Methyloferula stellata AR4: one gene and its partners. The main gene of each other region encodes a partner of the protein of the gene in region 3 in a complex. Links are inferred from orthologs where the notes say so. Each region holds a gene or a part of one and is shown on either strand. Other genes may lie near its edges.

Region 1 (2,914 bases), 2.3 Mb from region 3 along the record:
CCGAGCCGCAACCCCGTGGTCCACATTGAAATCTCAGCCTGTTTTTCGAGCAGCTTCCGTGATCGCGGTGCTTGGATGGGGCATGGCGCTTGTCCCTGCCGGCATCGCGCATGCGCAGACCGATCAAGCTTCGCCTGCCGCGCAAACGCAGCCGGTGACGGGACAAATTCCACATCCTGACATGAACTCTTCCACACCGCCCGCGCCGCCTCCTGCAAATGAAACACCATCTGCCGGCGAGACCGCGAATAAACCGGCGCCGGCTCCCGAAGCCGCGGGCCATGGTCCGGGCAACCTGCCGCATGATCTTTCGCCTTGGGGCATGTTCCTTGCCGCCGATATCATCGTCAAAGTGGTGATGGTCGGCTTGGCTTTCGCCTCGCTCGTGACGTGGACAGTCGGCATCGCCAAAGGCATTGAATTGGTGACGGCCAAGCGGCGCGTGCTCAGCGCATTGCGAAAGCTCGCGTCGGAGCCGACCTTGCAGACGGCCTCGGAGGCTTTCGAACATAAGCGCGGCCCTGTCCGGCAAATGGTGAACGCGGCTTTTCACGAGGCCGAGCGTTCCGCCGGCCTTCCCTTCGAAGGCGTCAAGGATCGCGCCGCCGCCTTGCTGACGCGCATCGAACTGCGTGCCGGCCGTTCGATGACGCGCGGCACCGGCGTGCTTGCGACCATCGGCGCGACGGCACCTTTCGTCGGTTTGTTCGGTACCGTCTGGGGCATCATGAACAGCTTCATCGGCATTTCGAAAGCAAACACCACCAATCTCGCCGTCGTCGCGCCTGGCATCGCCGAAGCGCTGCTTGCAACCGCGATCGGTCTCGTCGCCGCCATTCCCGCCGTCGTGATCTATAATCTGTTTGCGCGGTCGATTACGACCTATCGCGCCATGCTTGCCGATGCCTCGACCGAAGTGATGCGGCATCTGTCGCGCGATCTCGACAGACAGCTCTTCGTGCCGCACGAGGAAAACGAGCGCATCGTCGCGATGCGGCGCGGGGCGGAGTAGGCGCCATGGCCGCACGTCTTGCCTCCACCGAAGACGAACTCGAAGAAAACCACGAGATTAACGTCACGCCTTTCATCGACGTGATCCTGGTTCTTCTCATCATTTTCATGGTCGCCGCGCCGCTCTCGACAGTCGACGTCAATGTCGATTTGCCGACGTCTACGGCTGCGCCGGCGCCGCGTCCCGAAAAGCCGCTGTTCCTGACGGTCAAAGCGGATCTCGGGCTAGCGCTCGGCGACGATCCGATCGCCAGAGACGCGCTGCAAAGCGCGCTCGACACTGCGACGGGGTCAGACCGCGAGCAGCGTGTTTTCGTGCGGGCCGATAAAACCGTTCCCTATGGCGATGTCATGGAGGTCATGAATCTCCTGCGCGCCGCGGGCTATCTCAAGATCGGGCTCGTCGGTCTCGACGCCGGTCAGACGGCCGCCAACGGCACGCTGCCGAGTGAGAGCGCGCCGGCCCCAGCGCAAGAGGCCGCGCCGAAGTGACGACCGCCGCCGCTACGATTTTTCCGGAAGACGACCGCCCTCATCTGGCCGGCTGGATCGCCGCTGCTCTTGTCGTTGTCGCAGCGCATGTGATTCTCGGCCTGGTCATCCTCTACACGCGCGACGAGGCGCCGAACGGTTCCGCGGAGCCGCCCGCGATCATGATCGATCTCGCGCCTCTCGCCGTCGCGCCGCCGGCCGAGGAAAAGATGGACGTGCCGGAAGCACCCGAAAAAATGGAAGAGGCGCCACCCGAGGAGGTGAAGCCGCCGACGCCCGACGTTACGCCGCCTGTCGAGCCGCCGCCGGAACCGCCGCAAATGGTTCAACCGGTCGAACCTCCGCCTCCGGATACACCGCCGCCTCCGCCGATAGAGCAGCCGCCGGCTGTCGTGGTGCCGGAAGCGCCACTCGCACCGAAGCCCGAAGTGGTGCTCGCTCCGCCGCCCAAACCGGCGCCGCCGCCGAAGCCCGCTCCCAAGGTCGAAAAAAAGATCGAAAAGCCCGTCAAGCACGAGCATAAACCACCGGCGGAGCGCACTGCCGCGCCGAGGCACATCGATGCCGCGCCGTCACGCAATGCCGCGTCGCCGCAGAGTCAATCGGGGGCGCCCACCATGTCGTCTTCGGCCTGGCAGGCGCAAGTCTCGGCGCGGTTGAACAGCGTCAAGCATTGTCCCGCGGGTGGCAATGGCAGCGGTACGGCAACCGTCTCCTTCACGATCACCGGCGGTGGTGGCGTTGGCGGGGCGCATCTTGCGAGGAGTTCGGGTAATTCGGCCTTCGATCAGGAAGCCGTCGGCATGGTGCATCGGGCGAGTCCCTATCCGCCGACGCCGTCGGGCGGCGCAGTCTCGCTCTCCGTGCCGATCCATTTCGGCTGCTGAGGTTTATTGCGGCTTTTCATCGGCCCACGTCCTTCGAGACGCTCGCATTCCACGCGCTTACGCGACTTGGAATGCAAGCTCCTCAGGATGAGGGCTTAACCCGAGAAATGCTCATGCTGAGGAGCCGCTCCTTTGGAGCCGCGTCTCGAAGCACGAGGGTTTCGAGCCAGGTTAGAATTCAGCTTTTCGTCTTGGTCGGTGCCTGACCCATTTCGGAGGCTTCCGCCGCACGTAAAAGACTTGCCGCCAATTGCCGTGTGCCATTGGCGCGCAATCCGACGTGAAGATAATAGCGCGCGCCGTCCGGCGCTTCCGAATCGACCGGCAGTTCCAAGGTCAGCATCACGCCCTGGTTCGGCAGCGTGTGAGTGGCGAAGCCGATCAGCGGAAATACGGTGATTTCAGCTTCGGCCGGCGTGTCTTGATCGTCATCTGGACTTGAGGCCATCGGGGTCAATCGCGGTTCGACTGGGTTTCGCTCGCTCTAACGCGGCACGGCTTTATTCTCGGCTCGGTAGGGATGC
Region 2 (3,062 bases), 2.3 Mb from region 3 along the record:
GCAGTGCGCTCCGCCGGTGGTTTATGCTCGTGCTTGACGGGCTTTTCGATCTTTTTTTCGACCTTGGGAGCGGGCTTCGGCGGCGGCGCCGGTTTGGGCGGCGGAGCGAGCACCACTTCGGGCTTCGGTGCGAGTGGCGCTTCCGGCACCACGACAGCCGGCGGCTGCTCTATCGGCGGAGGCGGCGGTGTATCCGGAGGCGGAGGTTCGACCGGTTGAACCATTTGCGGCGGTTCCGGCGGCGGCTCGACAGGCGGCGTAACGTCGGGCGTCGGCGGCTTCACCTCCTCGGGTGGCGCCTCTTCCATTTTTTCGGGTGCTTCCGGCACGTCCATCTTTTCCTCGGCCGGCGGCGCGACGGCGAGAGGCGCGAGATCGATCATGATCGCGGGCGGCTCCGCGGAACCGTTCGGCGCCTCGTCGCGCGTGTAGAGGATGACCAGGCCGAGAATCACATGCGCTGCGACAACGACAAGAGCAGCGGCGATCCAGCCGGCCAGATGAGGGCGGTCGTCTTCCGGAAAAATCGTAGCGGCGGCGGTCGTCACTTCGGCGCGGCCTCTTGCGCTGGGGCCGGCGCGCTCTCACTCGGCAGCGTGCCGTTGGCGGCCGTCTGACCGGCGTCGAGACCGACGAGCCCGATCTTGAGATAGCCCGCGGCGCGCAGGAGATTCATGACCTCCATGACATCGCCATAGGGAACGGTTTTATCGGCCCGCACGAAAACACGCTGCTCGCGGTCTGACCCCGTCGCAGTGTCGAGCGCGCTTTGCAGCGCGTCTCTGGCGATCGGATCGTCGCCGAGCGCTAGCCCGAGATCCGCTTTGACCGTCAGGAACAGCGGCTTTTCGGGACGCGGCGCCGGCGCAGCCGTAGACGTCGGCAAATCGACATTGACGTCGACTGTCGAGAGCGGCGCGGCGACCATGAAAATGATGAGAAGAACCAGGATCACGTCGATGAAAGGCGTGACGTTAATCTCGTGGTTTTCTTCGAGTTCGTCTTCGGTGGAGGCAAGACGTGCGGCCATGGCGCCTACTCCGCCCCGCGCCGCATCGCGACGATGCGCTCGTTTTCCTCGTGCGGCACGAAGAGCTGTCTGTCGAGATCGCGCGACAGATGCCGCATCACTTCGGTCGAGGCATCGGCAAGCATGGCGCGATAGGTCGTAATCGACCGCGCAAACAGATTATAGATCACGACGGCGGGAATGGCGGCGACGAGACCGATCGCGGTTGCAAGCAGCGCTTCGGCGATGCCAGGCGCGACGACGGCGAGATTGGTGGTGTTTGCTTTCGAAATGCCGATGAAGCTGTTCATGATGCCCCAGACGGTACCGAACAAACCGACGAAAGGTGCCGTCGCGCCGATGGTCGCAAGCACGCCGGTGCCGCGCGTCATCGAACGGCCGGCACGCAGTTCGATGCGCGTCAGCAAGGCGGCGGCGCGATCCTTGACGCCTTCGAAGGGAAGGCCGGCGGAACGCTCGGCCTCGTGAAAAGCCGCGTTCACCATTTGCCGGACAGGGCCGCGCTTATGTTCGAAAGCCTCCGAGGCCGTCTGCAAGGTCGGCTCCGACGCGAGCTTTCGCAATGCGCTGAGCACGCGCCGCTTGGCCGTCACCAATTCAATGCCTTTGGCGATGCCGACTGTCCACGTCACGAGCGAGGCGAAAGCCAAGCCGACCATCACCACTTTGACGATGATATCGGCGGCAAGGAACATGCCCCAAGGCGAAAGATCATGCGGCAGGTTGCCCGGACCATGGCCCGCGGCTTCGGGAGCCGGCGCCGGTTTATTCGCGGTCTCGCCGGCAGATGGTGTTTCATTTGCAGGAGGCGGCGCGGGCGGTGTGGAAGAGTTCATGTCAGGATGTGGAATTTGTCCCGTCACCGGCTGCGTTTGCGCGGCAGGCGAAGCTTGATCGGTCTGCGCATGCGCGATGCCGGCAGGGACAAGCGCCATGCCCCATCCAAGCACCGCGATCACGGAAGCTGCTCGAAAAACAGGCTGAGATTTCAATGTGGACCACGGGGTTGCGGCTCGGAATATCATCCTCTTTGCCTCTTCAAAGTTACGCCTACTCTCGAACAGCAGCGATGTTCAAACCTCTGCCCATAGCCGGAGCAGATTATGATAAGTTGCGGTGAGTGAAACAAGAGCTGGATTGTCCGGCACTTCACGCGTCAAACGCATGATCGACGCGTCGAGATCGAAAAGCAGAGCCCGCTGGCGTGTATCGCGGATCAGGCTTTGAATCCAGAAAAACGATGCAATACGTGAACCGCGCGTGATCGGCGTGACATAATGAAGACTGTCGGACGGATAGACGACAAGATCGCCGGCAGGCAGCTTGACGCTATGGCTGCCATAGGTGTCTTCGACCGTCAGCTCGCCGCCGTCGTAATCGTCGGGACCTGACAGAAACAGCGTCGCAGAAACATCCGTGCGGATGCGCGTGCCGTCGCGCGATTGACGTATGGAATTGTCGACATGCGTGCCGAATTTCATGCCTGCATCGTAGCGATTGAAGAGCGGCGGAAAGATCGTGTGCGGCAGGACCGCCGAGATAAACAGAGGATTTTTCTGCAAAGCCTGACAGACCATATCGCCGAGCTTTTCATGCTCAAGGCTATCCTCGGGCAATTGCAGATTATATTTCACCCGCATCGATTGATGACCGGCCGTCGCACGCCCGTCGATCCAAGCGGCCCTTTCCATCACGCCGCGGCAATGGGCTATCTGATCCTTGTCGAGAACCTCTGGAATATGAACAATCATTAAAAACGCCCAATATCTAAACGGCTATGAACCGCAAACGTGAACCGACTTATGCCGCGATATGATCTTGATCCAAGGCTCGTGTCGATATCGAGGCGATGGGTTCATCCGTCGCCCGATTGGCCGCACCGCGCGATTCGTTGCGGCGGCGGCGCAACCACATCATGATGCCCGTCACGAAAAGGAGCGGCGGCGACAATCCGGCGAGAAGGACGATGACATTCCAGATCGGACCATCGTGAGTTCCGTCATGAATGCGGCGCATGAAGGCCAGGAACGCG
Region 3 (2,937 bases):
CTTTTCTTTCGGGCGATTTCTGGTCACGGCCTCTATTTCATAAGTTATTTCATAAAGTTTATGTACTTTAAATTAAGGCGCATCGATCGCGCACGGTCAAGTGCGACAAGGCCACACATGAGCCTTTTGTAAGGCAGAGCGTTTGAGGCAGGCGGTCCGGCGATACCTCTATCGGATGCCGGCGGCCCGCTTATCTTAAAAGCTGGTGTTCGCGTCTGCCGCGCGTGCTCATGGCGGCGATGCTGGTGCGGTCCAAAATGAGCGCCATGGCTTCGCGCACATCGAGCATAATATCGCGGACGGCGCAGGCATCCTCGTCCGGACAGTCAATGCATTTGCGGTAAGCCGTGCGACTCGCACAGGCGATCGGCGCAAGCGAGCCGTCCAGGATCCGGATGATCTGACCTGCGGTGATCTTGTCGGCCGGGCGCGCCAGATTATAGCCGCCTCCTTTGCCCTTCTTGCTGCTTAATATGCCCGCGTTCTTGAGTTCGAGCAGTATGGCATCGAGAAATTTGCGGGGAATTTGATTCTGCGCCGCGATTTCCGCGGCAAGACAGGGGCCCTCGAACTTCGCCAGATGGATCAGCGCCTTCAGTCCGTATTTCCCTTTGTTCGATAACATCTCAGTCCATGCCGGGCGCTGCCTGCGCGCAGCCGATCACGCGGGGCCTTACGCCGCCATCGCGTCCGCTCAGATCGCATCGCTAGAAATATAGGTGAGAATAGCGGAATCGGCAATTTAACGAAGAGGCCTTACCGCCTGAAAACCAAGGCGTTCGCGCCAAAACCGCAGACCGATCCCATTTGTCGCATGGATTGTAAAGCGTCTACGTCAGAAATCAGTTGACCATTAAACTACTAGAAATATAGATTAATAGACGAACCTCCCGACGGATCTCTTCGGAAAAAGGCGTCGCTTATATGAGCTCAGCTCTCGCACTTCAAAGCTTTGGTTTCGATGAGTTTGAAACGCCGGTTTCAGTCCTGCAAACCGGAGCGCAAACGCTTCTGCTGCAACCGCGTCCGAAACCCTCCTATGCGGTTCAAGCTGCCGCGGTCGCGGTCTATGCCCTCGCATTGACGGGTTTGGCCTTCTATTCGGCACGGCCCACTCCGCCGGTCGAAGAAGATGCGGTGGAATTGGTGATGCTGCCGCCGGCCGCTCCCGAAGAACAGCCGGCGCCTCTCCCTGAGCCGCCACCGCCGCCTGTCGCTGAAGAAACGCCGCAACCGCCTGAGCCGGAGATGGCGCCGCCGCCTCCGGTCGCAGAAGAACCTGCGGTCGCGCCGGTCGAACCGCCGAAGCCGAAACCCGTGCCGCAGCCTAAGCCGAAGGTCGTCGAGCATAAGCCGGCGCCAGTGCAGCACGCTGCTGGGCCGTCGACAGCGCAGGCTCCGGCCAAAGTCCCGCCGAATGCGATTGCTTCGGGCTATGCCAATCAGGTTCATGCCCGCATCGCCGCGGCCGCGGCAGCTGTCGTGCCGCGCGCGGCATTGGCTGCGCATCAGTCCGGCCGCGTCGGCTATCGCATCGTGATCTCGCCCTCAGGTGCGGTGGTCTCGCAGAGCATTACGCCATCGGGAAATCCGGCCTTCGATACGGCCGCGACGCAGGCTTTGGCGCGCGCCTCGTTTCCCGCTACCGGCATGACACGCAATGCCTCGCTGACCGGCGCCATCGTCTTCCGATGAGCTGAGTGCCGACAATCATCCCTAACCATTTTTATAGGAGAGTTCTCGATGGCGGAATCCATTGACGCTGCGACAGTAGCGGTCGCATCACACGGCTTGTCACCGGTCGAATTGTTCCTGCAAGCCGATACTGTCGTTAAGGCCGTGATGGTTATCCTGGTCTTGGCCTCGGCCTGGGGCTGGGTGGTTATTTTCGACAAGCTGATCCGGCTGCGCATTCTGCAGAAACGCGCCGGCAAACTGATTGCCAGCGTTCAAGCGGGCCTACCGGTCGCTTCCGTCGCCGAGAGTTTTGGAACGGTGTCCGCGACTGACCCTTTCGTCAGCGTCTACACGGCCATGGTCGAGGAGCACAGCCGCTCCGCCGATCTCGTCCATTCCGAGGCGCAGCGTGACAGTCTTCAAGAGCGCGTGCATCGGGTCGGACAACTTGCGTGCGTCGATGCGCTCGAACATTTGCAGAGCCGCTTGCCCGGCTTGGCGACGATCGGCGCTGTCGCTCCCTTCGTCGGATTGTTCGGAACCGTCTGGGGCATCATGACCTCGTTCCAAGGCATAGCGGCATCGAACAATACGAGTCTCGCCGTTGTCGCGCCGGGTATCGCCGAAGCCTTATTCGCAACGGCGCTGGGCCTCGTCGCGGCGATTCCCGCCGTCGTCTTCTACAATCGCATCGGCAATGAGATCGGCCGTTACGGCAAGCGCCTTCAGGCCTTCATCGGCGTGTTCGAAGTCGAATTGTCTCGCCAGCTTTCCAAGAAGGGAGACCGCAATGGCCTTCGCGCTGCGTAAGAACGATAGCGACTTCGGCGCGGCACCGATGAGCGACATGAACGTCACGCCGCTTGTCGATGTCATGCTGGTGCTTCTAATCGTCTTCATGGTGGCTGCGCCTTTGATGGCAACCGGTGTACCGGTCGATCTGCCGAAAGCGCAAACGAAGCCTCTCGTCGATCAGAAGCAACCCATCGCCGTCAGCATCGACGGGGACGGCAAATATTTCGTCGATCAGCGCGAAGTCGCGCCGGACGAACTCATTTCCGTGCTCGGCGAAAGCGCCGATAGCAAGGAACGTCGCATCCATGTACGCGGCGACAAGAACATCTCCTACGGCAAGGTCATCGAGATCATGGGTCTCATCAACTCGGCCGGTTACACCAAGGTCGCGCTCGTCTCGGAATCTCCTGGATCCGTGTCCAAGGCGCCGGTTCAAGCCCCGGCGCCTCAAGCCGTCACACCATA

The links.
Region 1: the proteins of A3OQ_RS0115755 (region 3) and exbD are in contact, whole or in part, in a cryo-EM structure (PDB 9DDO), measured with the Escherichia coli proteins. The link is inferred for Methyloferula stellata AR4 from one-to-one orthologs.
Region 2: the proteins of A3OQ_RS0115755 (region 3) and exbB are in contact, whole or in part, in a cryo-EM structure (PDB 9DDO), measured with the Escherichia coli proteins. The link is inferred for Methyloferula stellata AR4 from one-to-one orthologs.

What each region holds. Positions count from the first base shown.
Region 1 is NZ_ARWA01000001.1:876,851-879,764, forward strand. What follows is about bases 1-2,760. They hold exbD (TonB system transport protein ExbD), read left to right. Parts: upstream 1-1,017; coding sequence 1,018-1,503; downstream 1,504-2,760. Other genes in these bases: exbB (tonB-system energizer ExbB), read left to right, coding at 83-1,012; A3OQ_RS0104400 (energy transducer TonB), read left to right, coding at 1,500-2,390; A3OQ_RS0104405 (hypothetical protein), read right to left, coding at 2,569-2,760. Also shown: more of A3OQ_RS0104405, read right to left, coding at 2,761-2,838; A3OQ_RS0104410 (prephenate dehydratase), read right to left, coding at 2,875-2,914. UniProt on the Escherichia coli protein: Involved in the TonB-dependent energy-dependent transport of various receptor-bound substrates.
Region 2 is NZ_ARWA01000001.1:875,836-878,897, reverse strand. Bases 1-2,908 are described here. They hold exbB (tonB-system energizer ExbB), read right to left. Parts: upstream 1,966-2,908; coding sequence 1,036-1,965; downstream 1-1,035. Other genes in these bases: A3OQ_RS23375 (PepSY-associated TM helix domain-containing protein), read right to left, coding at 2,831-2,908; A3OQ_RS0104385 (Fe2+-dependent dioxygenase), read right to left, coding at 2,104-2,781; exbD (TonB system transport protein ExbD), read right to left, coding at 545-1,030; A3OQ_RS0104400 (energy transducer TonB), read right to left, coding at 1-548. Outside these bases: more of A3OQ_RS23375, read right to left, coding at 2,909-3,062. UniProt on the Escherichia coli protein: Involved in the TonB-dependent energy-dependent transport of various receptor-bound substrates. Protects ExbD from proteolytic degradation and functionally stabilizes TonB.
Region 3 is NZ_ARWA01000001.1:3,193,447-3,196,383, reverse strand. Bases 27-2,809 are described here. They hold A3OQ_RS0115755 (energy transducer TonB), read left to right. Parts: upstream 27-924; coding sequence 925-1,695; downstream 1,696-2,809. Other genes in these bases: tolR (protein TolR), read left to right, coding at 2,468-2,809; A3OQ_RS0115750 (MotA/TolQ/ExbB proton channel family protein), read left to right, coding at 1,744-2,487; A3OQ_RS0115760 (RrF2 family transcriptional regulator), read right to left, coding at 191-625. In the rest of the region: more of tolR, read left to right, coding at 2,810-2,937. UniProt on the Escherichia coli protein: Interacts with outer membrane receptor proteins that carry out high-affinity binding and energy dependent uptake into the periplasmic space of specific substrates such as cobalamin, and various iron compounds (such as iron dicitrate, enterochelin, aerobactin, etc.).